DNA from 3 places in the Microbacterium sp. NPDC003461 genome. Region 2 is predicted to be linked to each of the others. Evidence: predicted binding sites of a transcription regulator. Region 2 holds the regulator's gene; each other region holds the start of a gene.
The links. The regulator HrcA, encoded in region 2, represses chaperone genes, less so after heat shock. The targets are predictions, from matches to a motif close to TTNGCACTCGNNNNNNNCGAGTGCNAA.
Positions count from the first base shown of each region.

Region 1: ACWDR7_RS00935 (Hsp20/alpha crystallin family protein) is a predicted target of HrcA. The motif match lies at 2,805-2,831, and genes of this name have one in related genera.
Region 3: groES (co-chaperone GroES) is a predicted target of HrcA. The motif match lies at 2,367-2,393, and genes of this name have one in related genera.

Region 1 is NZ_JBSFPT010000001.1:198,462-203,967, forward strand. Features, by position in the region: gene ACWDR7_RS00920 (DUF779 domain-containing protein) at 1-261, shown strand, start outside; partial or broken gene ACWDR7_RS00925 (SDR family oxidoreductase) at 264-1,204, opposite strand; gene ACWDR7_RS00930 (helix-turn-helix transcriptional regulator) at 1,310-2,149, shown strand; gene ACWDR7_RS00935 (Hsp20/alpha crystallin family protein) at 2,315-2,734, opposite strand; gene ACWDR7_RS00940 (hypothetical protein) at 2,860-3,987, opposite strand; gene ACWDR7_RS00945 (DNA glycosylase AlkZ-like family protein) at 4,072-5,148, shown strand; gene ACWDR7_RS00950 (tyrosine-protein phosphatase) at 5,150-5,506, opposite strand, start outside.
Region 2 is NZ_JBSFPT010000013.1:23,652-29,157, forward strand. Features, by position in the region: gene ACWDR7_RS07130 (16S rRNA (uracil(1498)-N(3))-methyltransferase) at 1-703, opposite strand, end outside; gene dnaJ (molecular chaperone DnaJ) at 706-1,809, opposite strand; gene hrcA (heat-inducible transcriptional repressor HrcA) at 1,861-2,901, opposite strand; gene hemW (radical SAM family heme chaperone HemW) at 2,970-4,187, opposite strand; gene ACWDR7_RS07150 (DUF1990 family protein) at 4,222-4,893, opposite strand; gene lepA (translation elongation factor 4) at 4,913-5,506, opposite strand, start outside.
Region 3 is NZ_JBSFPT010000004.1:48,358-53,863, reverse strand. Features, by position in the region: gene ACWDR7_RS03285 (DUF3052 family protein) at 1-180, opposite strand, end outside; gene ACWDR7_RS03280 (LLM class F420-dependent oxidoreductase) at 189-1,112, opposite strand; gene ACWDR7_RS03275 (THUMP-like domain-containing protein) at 1,155-2,342, opposite strand; gene groES (co-chaperone GroES) at 2,480-2,776, shown strand; gene rarD (EamA family transporter RarD) at 2,958-3,902, shown strand; gene ACWDR7_RS03260 (ABC transporter substrate-binding protein) at 4,047-5,318, shown strand; gene guaB (IMP dehydrogenase) at 5,415-5,506, opposite strand, start outside.

The DNA of each region.
Region 1 (5,506 bases), on a different contig from region 2:
CCGATGTGCTACCCGGTCGGGATGTTCCGCACCGGCCCCGGGGACGTCCTCCTCGGCACGATCGACGCGGGTCTCGACGATCCGATCGAGGTCTACATGTCGGCGCCGCAGTTCGAGTACTGGAAGCACACCCATCTCACGATCGACGTCGTCCCCGGCCGCGGCGCGGGATTCAGCGTCGAGGCGCCGACCGGAATGCGCTTTCTCATCCGCTCGCGGCTGCTCACCGAGGACGAGGCCCGCGCGCTCGGCATGGTGTGAGCTCACCCGGGGAACGTGACGCCCGTGAGCTCCTCGGTGAGCTGCCACAGACGCGCGGCGTCGTCGGCGGACCGCAAGGCACGGTACAGCGACTGCTCGGCGGGTGCGCCGCCGAGGTGGCCCGGTCCCTTCGGGCCGTACAGTCGCCCGGGCTCCGCGTCCGGTGACGCCGCCGCGTACAGCGCGGGCAACGCAGCGCTTTCCGGGGTTCCGAAGAACAGGCCCCGAGCCGACCCCCAGCGGATCACCCGCACACCGAGGGTGTCCCCGGAGCGGCCGATCTCGGGACGCGCGGCCAGCAGGCTGGTCGGCGCCACCCCGGGGTGCGACAGGGTGCTCGTGATCCCCCATCCGCGCGCGGCGCTGCGGCGCTGCAGCTCGAGCCCGAACAGCCCGACGGCGATCTTCGACTGGCGGTAGGCGCGCATGCCGTCGTATGACCGCTCCCCGTTCGGGTCGCCCCAGTCGATCCCGCCGCGTGCGGCGGCCACGCTCACCTGCGATGTCACCGCGCTCTGCCGGCGCGCAACAGCGGCATCAGATGGGCGACGAGGGCGGCGTGCCCGAGGTGGTTGGTGCCGAGCTGGAGCTCGAAGCCGTCGGATGTGGTCTGGCGCGTCGGCGGGGTCATGACCCCCGCGTTGGCGATGAGCAGGTGGATCGGCCGTCCGTCGCGGACGAGCGCGTCGCCGAGATCGGCGACGGACGCGAGCGACGAGAGGTCGAGTGGCGGCAGCTCGATGACGGCGCCGGGCGTCGCCGCCCGGATGCTCTCGGCCGCGGCCGCTCCCTTGGCGGGATTGCGCACCGGAAGCACGAGATCGGCGCCGGCACGGGCCAGTCGAGTGGCGATGCGCAGTCCGATGCCGTCGCTGCCGCCGGTCACGACGGCGCGTCGGCCGGCGAGGGACGGGAGAGGGAGGTCGATGGGCGTGCGAGGCATGGGTCTCCTTTGGTCGGCTCCCACTGTGGCGCGATGCCGAACGGCGGATCCAGGACCTGGCATGTCGTGGCTGGCCGGACCCGCGGGTGCCAGGATCGAGGCGTGGTGATCGACAGGGCGGGGCTGGGCGACTTCCTCCGGCGGCGCCGTGCGGCGCTGCAGCCGGAGGACGTGGGTCTTCCCCGGGGCCGACGTCGCCGCACGGAGGGCCTGCGCCGCGAGGAGGTTGCCGCGCTGTGCCACATGTCGGCCGACTACTATGCCCGCCTCGAGCGCGGTGACGGACCGCTGCCGTCGGAGCAGATGCTCGCGGCGATCGCGCAGGGCCTGCACCTGACGGTGGATGAGCGCGACCACGTGTTCCGCCTGGCCGGGCATCCGCTGCCGCCGCGCGGTGGCGGCAGCGAGCACATCGGACCCGGCCTGTTGCGGGTGCTGGACCGGCTCGAGGACACCCCGGCCGAGATCGTGACGGAGCTGGGGGAGACCCTGCGCCAGACGCCCCTGGGGATCGCGCTGACGGGCGACCTGACGCGCTTCGAGGGGCCGGAACGGAGCATCGGCTTCCGATGGTTCACCGATCCCGACATGCGTGAGCTCTACCCCCGCGAGGACCACGGTTTCCTCTCGCGGCTGTGGGCATCGGGACTGCGCGAAGTGCGGGGGCGCCGGGGTCCCAGGTCCCGTGCGGCGGCACTTGCCGACCTGCTGCTGGCCCGGAGCGAGGAGTTCCGTGAGGTGTGGCAGCTGCAGGAGGTGGGCTTGCGCCCGGCGGAGACGAAGCGCTTCCTTCACCCCGAGGTCGGCCTGCTCGACGTGACCTGTCAGAACCTGATCGACCCCGCCACGTCGCAGTCGCTGCTCGTCTACACGGCGGTGCCGGGCACCGAGAGTCACGAGAAGCTCGCGCTGCTCTCGACGCTCGCGCCCCGCTCCGCGCGCTGACCGGCCTCAGGCGGCGGCGCCCCGCGGGCTGTCAGGCGGGGGCGCTTGAGCCAGGTGGGGGCCGGGGGCTCGCGCAGTCCGGGGAGCGACGGCGACCAGATGCCCGCGAATCGCGTGCGCATGCAGACGGGGCGGCTCCATCGGAGCCGCCCCGTCTGTGCCGCGTCAGACGGTGATCGCGGGTGCGTCGGCGCCGTGCTGGATCTCGATCTTGCGGGGCTTGGCCTTCTCGCTGATCGGGATGAGCACGCTGAGCACGCCGTTCTCGTACCGGGCCGAGATCGCCTCGGTGTCGATGCCCTGGCCGAGATTCAGCTGACGCAGGAAGGTGCCCGAGGCACGCTCGCGGGTGATCCACGAGACGCCCTCGTCGCTGCGCACGGTCCGCTCGGCGCGGATCGTGAGCACCTGACCGTCGACGTCGATGTCCACGCTGCCGGGATCGATCCCCGGCAGGTCGGCGCTGAGAACGTAGTGATCGCCGTCGCGGTACAGGTCCATCGGCATCAGCCGCGGCCCCTGACGGTCGAGCATCTGCTGGGCGACGCGGTCCAGCTCGCGGAACGGATCGAAGAACATCGCCATGGTGATCGTCCTCCTTCTGTCTGGCGCTGTTCACCTCACAGAATCGAGTCGGATCGACTCACTTCGATTATTAGCACTCTCGGGGTGAGAGTGCCAACTTCACAGCGATCTCGAAGCTGCGCGGCTCAGCGGCCGAAGATGCCGATCACGTTGAGGGCGAACCACGCGATCGCGAGGAGCGCGACCACGACACTCGCCCACGACCATCCCTTCTTCAGGCGTCGCCCGGGCTCGGCCACGCCGGGTGCCGGCGCCGGCGGCGCGACGACGGCCTCGTCGCCGAAGGGCAGGGCCCCTCCGGGCGCGACGACGGCGGCCGGGGCGGCGCCCGCCGTGAGCCGCTCGTCCCGCCACCGACCCCACTGAGCGAGCTTGTCCATGAGGGCCGCGACCACCGAGAACAGCCATGCCCAGGTGCGCGGATCGAGCGTCGAGACGTTCCGTCGGGTGTAGAGGAAGAGCCAGTCGTCGACGATCTCGACGTCGAGCTGCCCGGCGTGGTCGATGAACCGCGCCATGATGTCGGGCGTGAACAGGTACAGCGCGTCGCGCTCGTAGCCCTGCGGGCAGTACAGCGCGAAGTGGCGGTCGAAGTCGCCCTCCAGGCTCAGGCGCTGATCGCGGTCGAAGGTCGTGGGCAGGTTGGAGCCGAACACGCTGTTGTTGCCGAGCGCGTCGAGCACGATGTGCGGCAGCGGGGCGTCGAGGTGGATCGCCACGTAGCCCCAGCGGTGCGTGGTGCGGTTCTTGCCCGATCCGGTCGTGTAGCGGTAGTTGCCGAACTCGACGAAGCGCGGGTGCTCGCCGCGCACCCGGCCGGTGGCCTGGCGCGAGTTGCCGCGGTTGAAGATCATGCCGGGAAGGCGCGGATCCTCGGCTCGGGGCAGGTAGCGCATTCCGTTGGCGCGGGCGAAGTGGTCGAGCCGGTATGCGGCCTCGGGGGAGCCGATCGCGCCGCGCACGACGGCGACGATCATGATGATCGGCACGGCGAGGAACAGCAGCGGCACGAGCACGAACGCCGGCGACGGCCGGTCCCCGGAGAAGGCGCCCCCGATCAGCGGCAGCATCGCCAGCCCGACGACGAGGAAGACCGACGCGAACGCGATCATGCCGGCGACGAGGCAGCCCTGGCCCGTGCCGGCGCCGTTCGCGCGCTGCTGCGCCCGCCACGCCTTCACGGCGGCGCGGTCCACGGGATCGACGAGCGGCCGCGCGTCGAAGCGATAGGCGGAGGGCGACGGCTGGCTCACCCTGCCACCGTACGACAGCCGGCCGGCGCGCCGCGGGCGGATCCGCGCCTTCTGCGTCGGCGCCCGGGGTGGCACGATCGGGGCATGCTGACGCTGAGCGGGCAGGAGGCGCGGCGCATCGCGGTGCGCGCGCAGTTCCTCGACGCGTACCGGCCGCAGTCGCTGCTCGAGGTCATGGATCAGCTCGCGGGCGTGCAGATCGATCCGACCACCGCGGTCGCGCGCAGCCAGGAGCTCGTGCTGTGGTCGCGCCTCGGCGACGCCTTGGCGCCGGCCGACCTCACCCACGCACTCGAGGTGGAGCGCACGGTGGCCGAGCACGTCACGCTGCTGCGCCCGATGGCCGACATGGGCGTCGTGCTCGCGGTCGCGGACGAGTGGGTGAATCCCGCGACGAGCGCCTGGGTCGAGGCGAACGCGGCGTTCCGCGACCGGATCGTGGCGCGGCTGCGGGCGGACGGCGCGCAGACCGCGGCCACGCTGCCGAACGACCCCGAGGTGCCGTACGCCTCCACCGGCTGGGACGACGAGCGCAACACCGGGCGGATGCTCGAGGTGCTGTGCCTGCGCGGCGAGGTCGCGGTCGCCGGGCGGGAGGGCCGCCGGCGCCTGTGGGATCTCGCCGAGCGCGTGTACCCGGCCGACCTGCACGTGCAGTCGCCGGACGAGGCCCGCGCGATCCGCGACGAGCGCCGCCTGCTGTCGCTCGGCATCGCCCGCGAGAAGCCGCTGCGTTCCCCGGCGGAGCCCTCGCCGCTCGGCCCGATCGGGCTCGAGGCCGTGGTCGAGGGCGTCGAGGGCACGTGGCGCGTGCATCCGGACGTGCTCGGCGCCGAGTGGGCGGGGGATCGGGCGGCGCTGCTGTCGCCGTTCGACCGGATGGTCTACGCCCGCGACCGGGCGCGCGACCTGTTCGGCTTCGAGTACGTGCTCGAGATGTACAAGCCCGCCGCCCAGCGGCGCTGGGGCTACTTCGCGCTGCCGATCCTCTTGGGCGACCGCCTCATCGGCAAGCTCGACGCGAAGGCCGACCGCAAGAAGGGCGTGCTCACGGTGAACGCGATCCACGAGGACGTGCCGTTGTCGCCGGCCGACGCCGACGCCGTCGACGCCGAGCTCGAGGCGCTCGCCGACTGGCTGGGTCTCGAGCTGCGGCGCTGACTCAGGCGCGATCGATCAGGGTGTCGGCGAGGCGGTCGATCTCGGCCGCGGTCATCCCGTGCGCGATCAGGTAGTCGGTGATCGAACCGTGGCGGGCGTCGATCCGCGCGAGCGTCGCCTCGAGCACGGCGGCGGGGCTCGCGGTGACGAGCCCCACGATCTCGGGGGTCGGATCGATGCCCCTGGCGCGGATGGCGGCGAGCATCTGGTCGGCCCACTCGCCGCGCAGGTTGGCCTCGGTCAGCGCGTAGTCGGCGACCACGTCCTCGCGGGCCACGCCCACCGCCGACAGCGCGAGCGCGATGACGAGCCCCGTGCGATCCTTCCCCGCCGTGCAGTGCACGAGCACCGCCTCGTG
Region 2 (5,506 bases):
CGGCCAGCGCCGCGGGGCCCGCCGTCGACGTGCGCAGCACCGTGGCACCCAGGCGCGCCCGCGCGGCGCCCGCGGCCTCGAGCCGCTCGAGCTCCTCGGGCGCGATCCCGCCCTCCGGCCCCACGACGAGCAGGATCTCGTCGGCGTCGTCCACCGGCGCCGTGCTGAGCGCGGCGTCGGTCCACGGGTCGAGCACGAGCATGCGCGCGCCGCCCGCGCGCGCGGCGAGCTGCGCGGTCGTGACGGGCTCGGCCACCTCCGGGACCCACGAGCGGTGCGCCTGCTTGGCCGCCTCGCGCACGATCGCCTGCCAGCGCTCGCGGCCCTTCCGCGCCTTGGGTCCCTCCCACCGCGAGACGCTGCGCGCGGCCTGCCACGGGATCACCTCGTCGACGCCCAGCTCGGTGGCCGCCTGCACGGCCAGCTCGTCGCGGTCGCCCTTCGCGAGCGCCTGTGCGAGCACGAGGCGCGGGCGGACCGGCGCCTCCTCGCTGCGGCCGCTCACCCGGATGCGCACGTGCTTGGGGTCGGCCGCGACGACCTCGCCGTCCAGACGCACGCCCCGGCCGTCGCCGACCGTGACGGCCTCGCCCGGGCGGACGCGGCGCACCGCGGCGGCGTGATGGGCCTCGGCGCCCGTCAGCTCGATCTCGTCGCCGACCGCGGCCGCCGCGGCGGACTCGTCGAGGAAGTGCAGCGCCACGATCAGTTGCGGAAGCGGTCGCGCAGCTTGGCGAACAGGCCCTGGTGGTGCTCGGAGAGGCGCGGCGCCTGCGGCCGCTGGCGCTGCGCCAGCTCCTCCACGAGGGCGCGCGTCTTCGCGTCGAGCTTGGTCGGCGTCATCACCCGCACGCCGAGGCGCAGATCGCCGCGACGTCCCGAGCGCAGGCCGGTGATGCCCCGGCCCTCGATGCGCAGCTCGTCGCCGGACTGCACGCCGGGGCGCAGTTCCAGCTCGATCGGGCCGTCGAGCCCGTCCACCGTCACCTGCGTGCCGAGGATCGCGTCGGTCATCGCGACCTCGACGACGGCGGTGAGGTCGTCGCCCTCGCGCCCGAAGACCGGGTGCGGCTCGATCTCGACCTGCAGGTAGAGGTCGCCGTTCGGGCCGCCGGCCTCGCCGACCTCGCCCGAGCCGGGCAGCTGCAGCCGCAGGCCGCTCTCGACGCCGGCGGGGATGTCGACCGAGACGGTGCGGCGGGCGCGGACGCGGCCGTGGCCGTGGCACGTGGGGCACGGCGCGGGGATGACCGTGCCGTAGCCCTGGCACGATCCGCACGGCTGCGTCGTGACCATGTTGCCGAGCAGGCTGCGCACCTGCGTGCGCACCTGGCCCGATCCGCCGCACACGTCGCAGCGCTCGGGATGCGTGCCCGGCTGGCAGCACGAGCCCTGGCAGGTCTCGCACAGCACGGCGGTGTCGACCTCGATGTCGCGGTGCGCGCCGAAGACGACGTCGCCCAGGTCGAGCGTGAGGCGCACGAGCGCGTCCTCGCCCCGCTGGCGCCGGTCGCGAGGGCGCCCGGCCCTGCCCCCCGCCGACCCGAAGAAGGTCTCGAAGATGTCGCCGAACCCGCCGAAACCGCCGCCGCCGAACGGCGACTCGTCGCCGCCCATGTCGTACCGCCGGCGCTGCTCCGGATCGCTCAGCACGTCGTAGGCGTGCGTGACCGCCTTGAACTTCTCGGCCGCGTCCGGGCTCGGGTTGACGTCGGGGTGCAGCTGACGCGCCAGCTTGCGGTAGGCGCGCTTGATCTCCTCGTCGCTCGCCTCGCGTGAGACGCCCAGAACCTCGTAGTGGTCTGCCACAGTCGCCTTTCCGGGACCGCCCGAGCGGTCCGTCGCCGTGTCCGTCGCGCCTCAGCGGCGCGCGGCATCCTCGTCCAGCAGCCTCGTCAGGTAGCGGGCGACCGCCCGCGCCGCCGACAGGTTGCTGGGATAGTCCATGCGGGTCGGCCCCATCACGCCCACGCGGGCCGTGCCGATCCGCGAGTCGTAGTCGCTCGCCACGATCGAGGCGTCGCCCAGGCCGAACGGCTCGTTCTCGCGCCCGATGCTCGCCGCCAGGCCCTGGTCGTCGGGCTGCATCTCCGACATCAGCCGCAGCAGGGTGACCTGCTCCTCGATCGCCTCCAGCAGCGGGTGGATGCTGCCGCGGAAGTCCTGCTCGCGGCGCGCGAGCGTGGCCGCCCCCGCCATCACGAGCCGGTTCTGGCGGAACTCCGCCAGCTCCTCCGCGATCACCCGCGCGAGTTCGCGCAGCGTGGCGGCCAGGCGGTCCGCGGGGTCCGCGGAGCCCTCGAGCACCGCGGCGACGCGCTCCGAGCCCTCGCCGACCGAGCGCTCGGTGACGAGGGTGGCGAGCTGCGCGCGCAGCAGCGCCACGTCGGCGTCCTCGAGCGCGGCCGGCACGACGACGATGCGCTGCGAGACGCGCCCCGTGTCGGTGACGAGGATCACGAGCAGCCGCGAGCGCTCGAGCGCCACGAGCTCGAGGTGCGTCACGTTCGCGCGGGCGAACGACGGGTACTGCACGAGCGCGACCTGGCCGGTCAGCTGCGTGAGCAGGCGCACGGTGCGCGCGAGGAGGTCGTCGAGGTCCTGCGGATCGGCGAGGAACGTCGAGATGGCGGCGCGCTGCGCCGGCGTGAGGGGGCGGATCTCGGCGAGGTGGTCGACGAACACGCGGTACCCCTTGTCGGTGGGCACGCGCCCGGAGGACGTGTGCGGCGCCGTGATGAGGTCCTCGTCCTCGAGCATCGCCATGTCGTTGCGGATCGTCGCGGCCGAGACATCGAAGGCGTGGCGCTCGACGATCGCCTTGCTGCCCACCGGCTCGTGCGTGTCGACGTAGTCCTGCACGATGGCGCGGAGCACCTGCAGGCCTCGTTCGGTGACCATCGCGCTCCCTTCTGGCACTCGATCCTGACGAGTGCCAATTCTAGCCGCTCGGGCCGGGAACCGGCGGCTCAGTCGGTCAGCGCGCGCACCACGGCATCGGCCAGCAGCCGCCCCTTGAGCGTCAGCACGATGCGCCCGCGGAGGGCGGCGGGACCCTCGACGAGCTCGTCGGCGATCAGCCTCGCCACGGCCTCGCGCCGCACGGCGGGCACCGTGGCCAGCTCCAGTCCCTCGCGGATGCGGCTCTCCAGCAGCACCCGCTCGAGCAGGCGCGCCGCCTCGTCCGGCCGCTCGCGAGCCGCCGCCGGGGACTCCCCGCCGGCGAGCCGCTGCGCGTACGCGGCGGGGTGCTTCACGTTCCACCAGCGCAGGCCGGCGACGTGGCTGTGCGCGCCCGGACCGAAGCCCCACCAGTCCTGCCCACGCCAGTAGTTCAGGTTGTGCCGCGAGCGGTGCTCCGGCCCGCGCGACCAGTTCGACACCTCGTACCAGTCGAAGCCGGCCGCCGCGAGGCGGGCGTCCGCGAGCTCGTACATGTCGGCCTGCACGTCGCCGTCCGGCTCCGGCACCTCGGCGCGCGCGATCTGCCTGGCGAGCTTCGTGCCCTCCTCGATGATGAGCGCGTAGGCCGAGACGTGGTCGGGCTCGAGCGCCAGCGCCGCGTCGAGCGATGCCGACCAGTCGCCCAGGGTCTCCCCCGGCGCGCCGTAGATCAGGTCGACGCTCACGTCGAGGCCCGCGCCGCGCGCGGCGGCCACCGCCGTGCCCACGTTGGCGGGCATGTGCGTGCGGTCGAGCGCCGCGAGCACGCGCGGCACGGCCGACTGCATGCCGATCGACATGCGGGTGACGCCGGCCGCGGCGAGCTCATGCGCGACGGCGTCGGTGACGGTGTCGGGATTGGCCTCCACGGTGACCTCGACCCCCGGCTGCAGCCCGAACGCCTCGCGCACCGCGGCCAGCATCCTGGCCAGGTCGCCGGCCGGCAGCAGCGTGGGCGTGCCGCCGCCGAAGAACACCGTGCTGGCCGGACGCATCGCGCCCGCGCCGCCGAGCACGCCCGCGGCGAGCTCGACCTCGCGGATCAGCGTGTCGGCGTACATGTCCTGCCGTGCCCCGCGCAGCTCGGTCGCCGTGTAGGTGTTGAAGTCGCAGTAGCCGCAGCGCACGCGGCAGAACGGCACGTGCAGGTACACCCCGAGCTCCGCCTCGCGGTCGACGGGGAGGTCGGCGGGCAGCGCTCCGTCGACGGGTGCGGGGTCGCCCAGGGGCAGCGCCGCGCCCATCAGGTGCGCGCCGCCTTCGATGTCGGCCCGCGCATCAGGACGGCGTCGCGAACAGCGGCGAGATCGCGCGCAGGTAGCGGTCGAAGAGCGCGCGGCGACGGCGGCGGATCAGGCCGGGGAACAGCCGGCCCAGCGGCCGCGTGGGGCGGTCGAAGGCGCGCACCGTGAACCACACCTCGTCGTTCTCGCGCCACTCGATCATGAACGACTCCTCGCCGCTCACCACCGATCCGCCCACCGTGCCGAGCGCGAAGCCCACGCGACGCTGCTCCTCGACGACGAAGATCACGCGCAGCTCGCCGCCCGCGTGGTGCCCGTGCACCCGGCCCTGCAGGCGCACGGTGGCGCCGGCGCTCACGAGGGGCGTGCCCTCGGCGTCGAAGCGCTGCTCGCTCTCGCCGAAGCGCTCGCCGCCGTCCATGCCGGCCGGCGCGATCGGCCGGCCCTCGCCGTCGAAGCTCACGCCGGTGTACGCGGGACCGGCCGCGGGGCGCACCTCGAGCACGTGCAGCTGCGCGCCGCGCTGCGCCGCCCACGACAGCAGCTCCTCGGCGGCCGCGCGGAAGCGCTCCTCGCCGCTGCCGATGCGCCACTCCGCCGCCGCCGGAATGCTCTTCTCCGGCGGGTACTGCAGCAGGTCGTCGGCCTGCGTGCCGCCGACGGCGGCGTAGTCGACGGTCTCGTCTCGGAACGTGCCCCGGCGCATGGTCACAGCCTACCCAGGGCTACTTGCCCTTGGTCTCGACGTCGCCCGAGAGCGCCGCGATGAACGCCTCCTGCGGCACCTCGACGCGGCCGACCATCTTCATGCGCTTCTTGCCTTCCTTCTGCTTCTCGAGCAGCTTGCGCTTGCGCGTGATGTCGCCGCCGTAGCACTTGGCGAGCACGTCCTTGCGGATCGCGCGGATGTTCTCGCGCGCGATGATCCGGGCGCCGATCGCGGCCTGGATCGGCACCTCGAACTGCTGCCGCGGGATGAGCTTGCGCAGCCGCTCCGTCATCGTCGTGCCGTACGAGTACGCCTTGTCGCGGTGCACGATGGCGCTGAACGCGTCGACGCGGTCGCCCTGCAGCAGGATGTCGACCTTCACGAGGTCGGCCTCCTGCTGACCGGCCGGCTCGTAGTCGAAGCTCGCGTAGCCCTGCGTGCGGCTCTTCAGCTGATCGAAGAAGTCGAAGACGATCTCGCCGAGCGGGATCGTGTACTTCAGCTCCACGCGCTCCTCGGAGAGGTAGTCCATCCCCTCCAGGCTGCCGCGACGGTTCTGGCACAGCTCCATGACTGTGCCGACGTAGTCCTTGGGCGTGAGGATCGACGC
Region 3 (5,506 bases), on a different contig from region 2:
CTCCGCGCGATCCGCCGCGAACAGGACGGCGACGCCGTCGGTGTCGCGCTCGATCCCGTCGACCACGGTGACGCCCTCGGGCAGGGGATCGAGCAGCGCGCGCTGCGCCGCGGTGGCGGGGCCGAACAGCAGCTCGGTGCCCGGCTTGATCTGCAGCTTCTCCGCGACGGTCCTCGACATGACGGGCCTCAGCGCGGCAGCAGCTCCTCGCCCAGGTAGGCGAGGTGGTCGAGGTCGGTCATGTCGATCATCTGGAGGTAGATGCGCTCGGCGCCCAGCTCCTGCAGGCGGCCGACGCGGTCGGCGATCTCGGCCGCCGAGCCGCACAGGTTGAAGCCGGCGCGGAACCGCTCGAGGTCCACGCCCGTGTTCGCCGCGCGCCGCGCGACGTCCGCCTCGGTGGCGCCGGCGAGGACCGTCAGCCCCACCGTGCGCTTGAGCGTGGCGGGGTCGCGGTCGATCCGCTCGCACGCCGCGGCGACCCGCGCGAACCGATCGGCGATCACGTCCTCCGGCTGGAACACGATGTTGAACTCCGTCGCGTACCGGGCGGCCAGCGCGGGCGTGCGCGTGGGGCCCGCGCCGCCCACGATGAGCGGCATCGGGCTCTGCACGGGCTTGGGCAGCGCGGGCGAGTCCTCGAGGCGGTAGTGCGCGCCCTCGAACGAGAAGGTCTCGCCGACCGGCGTCGCCCACAGGCCCGTGAGGATCTGCAGCTGCTCCTCGAGCAGGTCGAACCGCTTGGCGGGGAAGGGGATGCCGTACGCGCGGTGCTCGTCCTCGTACCAGCCCGTGCCCAGGCCCAGCTCGAAGCGGCCGCCCGACATCGCGTCGAGCTGAGCGGCCTGGATCGCCAGCAGGCCCGGGTGGCGGTACGTGACGGACGAGACGAGCGTGCCGAGGCGGATCCGCGACGTCTCGCGCGCGAGTCCCGCGATGGTCGTGAGGGCGTCGGTCGGGCCGGGCAGGCCGTCGAAGAAGTCGCCCATCTTCAGGAAGTGGTCCGAGCGGAAGAAGCCGTCGAAGCCGAGGCGCTCGGCCGCCTGCGCGAACGCGAGCTGGGTGTCGTAGTCGGCGCCCTGCTGGGGCTCGGTGAAGACGCAGTACTCCATGCGGCCAGTCTGCCGCACCCGCCACGGGTCGGGCTCGCGGCGTCAGACGCGGTCGGCGAGGATCGCGAGCCGGCGGCCGCCGACCCGGGTGAGGAGGAGCGTGGCCGACTCGTCGCCGCGCAGCGCCAGCTTGCGGCGCAGCGCGGCGGGATCCACGTCGACGCCGCGCTTCTTGATCTCCAGCGTGCCGATCCCGCGCGCCCGCAGCGCCTTGCCGAGGCCCTTCACGTCGGCCGGCAGCGTCTCGCGCACGCGGAAGCTCGACACGAACGGGCTCGTCACGGCCGCGTCGCCGGTGAGGTACGCGACCCCCGGGGCGATCGGCCCCGCGTCGAGCGCGCGGGCGACGTCGCCGACGAGGCGGGCGCGGATGACCGCGCCCTCCGGCTCGTGCACGAAGGCGCCGAGGGGCCGATCCGGCTCGTCCTCGGTGTCGCCGGGGGCGGTGAGCTCGTGCGCGGCGCCGTCGCGCAGCACGAGGGCCGCGCGCCGCACGCCGTCGCGCGCGAGCGCGCCCGACCACAGCACGAGCTCCACCGTGGAGCCGTCGGCGCTGACCCACTGCGCCTCGGCGTCGTCGGGCAGCGCGTCGCGGTCGTGCGCGGGGCCGAGCTTGATGCCCGTCGGCACGCGGTCGCCGAGCCCGAAGGCCCAGTCCAGCGGCGGCGAGTAGTCGGACGCCGCCACGCGCCTGGTCTCGGCGTGGCCCGCCGTGCGCCGCGCGGGATCGAGCCACGCGGCATCGACCGACGACAGGTCGGCGTCCTCGGCGCGCCCGTGCGTGACGGTGGTGCCCGGCCGGAAGGCCGCGAGGTTGTACGCGGCCAGCGCCGCCGTGACCTCGTCGGCGTCGACCGCGGCCACGTCGATCCCCAGCCCGGCGAACGCGAGCGCGTCGCCGCCGATCCCGCATCCGAGGTCCGCCACGCGGCCGATGCCCGCCCGGCGCATCCGCTCGGCGTGGTGGGTCGCGACCGTCAGGCGCGTGGCCTGCTCGAGCCCCGCGCGGGTGAAGAGCATGCGCTCGGCGAGCGCGCCGAACTTCACCGCGCCGCGCTGCCGCAGCCGCACCTGGCCCACCACGGCCGAGACGAGGTCGGGGGAGCGCCCCGCGGCGCGCAGGCGCGACACGGCGCGCGCCACGTCGGCGGCCGTCTCGACGGGATCGAGCGAGTCGAGCAGCGCGAGCCCCTCGCGCGTGAGCAGGGCGTCGAGCTCGGACCGATCCATCCCCTCAGGGTACGGCGACGGGGGTTGGCACTCGCGTTGCGAGAGTGCCAACGGGTCCCTACACTTGGCGTTAGCACTCTCCGCGCGAGAGTGCGAATTCAAGTCTTCTGACAGCACAGGGAAAGAAGAGGTACACCGTGTCGGTTTCCATCAAGCCGCTCGAGGACCGCATCGTCATCAAGCAGGTCGAGGCCGAGCAGACCACTGCCAGCGGTCTGGTCATCCCCGACACCGCCAAGGAGAAGCCCCAGGAGGGCGAGGTCGTGGCCGTGGGCCCCGGCCGCATCGACGACAACGGCAACCGCGTCCCGCTCGACGTCGCCGTCGGCGACCGCGTCCTGTACAGCAAGTACGGCGGCACCGAGGTGAAGTTCGGTGCCGACGAGTACCTCGTGCTCTCGGCCCGCGACGTCCTCGCGGTCGTCGTCCGCTGACACGCAGCTCGCGCGAAGGCCCGGCTCCCGCAAGGGGGTCGGGCCTTCGTCGTTCCCGATCCACGCGCGTCCCCGGATCGGACGTCGTCCCCGGATCGGTCGTGCCGGATCGGCGGGAATCGCGCGGCATCTGGCAGGCGTGCGCGCCGGGTGGCCGCCGCGGCGCGAGTAGCCTGATCCGGTGACCGTGCCCGTGCCGCCTCCCGCCCGCATCGTCGATCCGGATCGGGAGCGGGTGCTCGGCACCGGGTACGCCTTCGGGGCCTACCTGCTGTGGGGCTTCCTGCCCCTGTACTTCGTCGCGCTCGCGCCGACCGGCCCGTGGGAGGTCGTCGGCTGGCGGGTGCTGCTCTCGCTCGTCTTCTGCGCCGTGGTGCTGACGATCGCGGGCGGCTGGACGCGCATGCTCGCGGTGCTGCGCAATCGCCGCCTGGCGCTGTGGACCGCGGTGGCCGGCGTGCTCATCTACGTCAACTGGCAGGCGTTCCTCCTGGCCACCCAGACCGGCCATGTCGTCGAGGCCAGCCTGGGCTACTTCATCAACCCGATCGCCACGGTCCTGCTCGCCGTGCTCGTGCTGCACGAGCGGCTGCGCCCGCTGCAGTGGGCTGCCATCGGCATCGCGGTGGTCGCCGTGCTCGTCATCGTGGTGGCGTACGGATCGGTGCCGTGGATCGCCCTGACGCTGACGGCCAGCTTCGGACTGTACGGCCTCGTCAAGAACCGGATCGGCGGCGCCGTGGACGCCGTCAGCGGCCTGGCGCTCGAGACGTTCTGGCTCACGCCGATCGCCATCGTGCAGCTCGTGATCGTGGCGCTCACGACGGGCCTCACCTTCGGCACCGCGGGGCCGGTGCACGCCGTCCTGCTCGCGCTCGCGGGGGTGGCCACCGCCATCCCCCTGCTGCTTTTCGCCTCGGGCGCGCGCCGCGTCACCCTGACGACCGTCGGCCTGCTGCAGTTCATCGCGCCCATCCTGCAGTTCGTCACCGGCGCCTTCCTGCTCGGCGAGCCGATGCCGCCCGAGCGCTGGGCCGGGTTCGCGATCGTGTGGCTCGCGTGCGCGGTGCTCGTGGTCGACATGGTGCGGCAGGGCCGTCGCATCCGCAGGGCACGCGGAAGATAACGATCCGGTGTCGCTGGGCATACTGCTCAGTTATTAAACGTCGCGAAAACATACCGGAAACATCCTCCGGGGTAACGTGCGTGCAACCGTGGGCGATGTGTTCAACCCGAACCCGCGGAAGCCACTTCGAAAGGACATACCCCGATGGTTCGATCCAGGAAGGCGCTGCTCGGCTTCGCCGCGCTCGCGGGCGCGGCGTCGCTCGTGCTCGCAGGCTGCGCGGGCGGCACCGAGGCCGCGCCCGACGACAGCGCCGAGCCCGTGACCCCCGGCGAGGAGCTGACGCTCACGATCGGCACGGCCCTGCCCCAGACCGGCTCGCTCGCGTTCCTCGGCCCGCCCGAGATCGCCGGCGTCGACTACGCCGAGTCGCTCATCAACGAGTACGCCGAGACGACCGGCCTGTCGGTCGAGATCGTGCACGGCGACTCGGGCGACCTCGACAACAAGGCGTACGAGGCCGAGATCCCCCGCCTTCTGAGCGAGGACCCCGCCGCGATCATCGGCGCCGCCTCGTCGGGCGTCTCGCTGCAGTTCATCGACCAGGTCACGGGCGCCGGCGTCATCCAGTTCTCGCCGGCCAACACCTCCGACGCCTTCACGACGTACGACGACAACGGCCTCTACTTCCGCACGGCGCCGTCCGACGTGCTGCAGGGCGAGGTGCACGGCAACTTCGTCGCCGAGCTCGGGCACCAGACGCTCGGCCTCATCGTGCTGAACGACTCGTACGGCACGGGCCTGGCGAAGTACATCACGGAGGCGTTCGAGACCGCGGGCGGCGAGGTCGTCGCGGCCCCGACGTTCAACCCGGGCGACACGTCGTTCGACTCGCAGATCTCCGAGGTGCTGGCGGCCGACCCCGACGCCATCACGGTGATCTCGTTCGACGAGGCGAAGACGATCCTGCCGAGCCTCATCGAGCAGGGCTTCGCCGCGGAGGACGTCTTCCTCGTCGACGGCAACATGGCGTCGTACGAGGCGGACTTCCCCGCCGGCCTGCTCGAGGGCGCGAAGGGCACCTACCCCGGGCCGACCCCGGACCAGGTGCAGGACTTCATCGACGGCCTGGACGGCTTCCTGGAGGAGTCGGGCGGCGAGGCGCTGACCGACTACACGTACGCTCCGGAGTCGTACGACGCGACGATCCTGCTGGCGCTCGCGTCGCTCGCGGCGCAGTCGACCGACTCGGCGGCGATCGCCGAGAAGCTCATCGAGGTCTCGGGCGGATCGGGCGACGGCGAGAAGTGCGACTCGTTCGCGGCCTGCGCCGACATCATCCTCGGCGGCGGCGTGGCGGACTACGACGGCCCGTCGAGCCCGATCACGTTCGACGAGGTCGGAGACCCGACCGAGGGCTTCATCAACATCTACCAGTACGGCCCCGACAACACGTACACCCCGTACGAGGGCTGACGCCCGCACGCGACGAGCCCCGCTCCTCCTCCGGGAGGGGCGGGGCTGCGTCGTGCGGCGCCGTGCGCCGGCGGGATCGCGCGATCCCGACCCGCGTCAGCGGCCGGACTTGTAGTTGGGGGCCTCGACGACGATCTGCACGTCGTGCGGGTGCGACTCCTTCAGGCCCGCGGGGGTGATGCGCACGA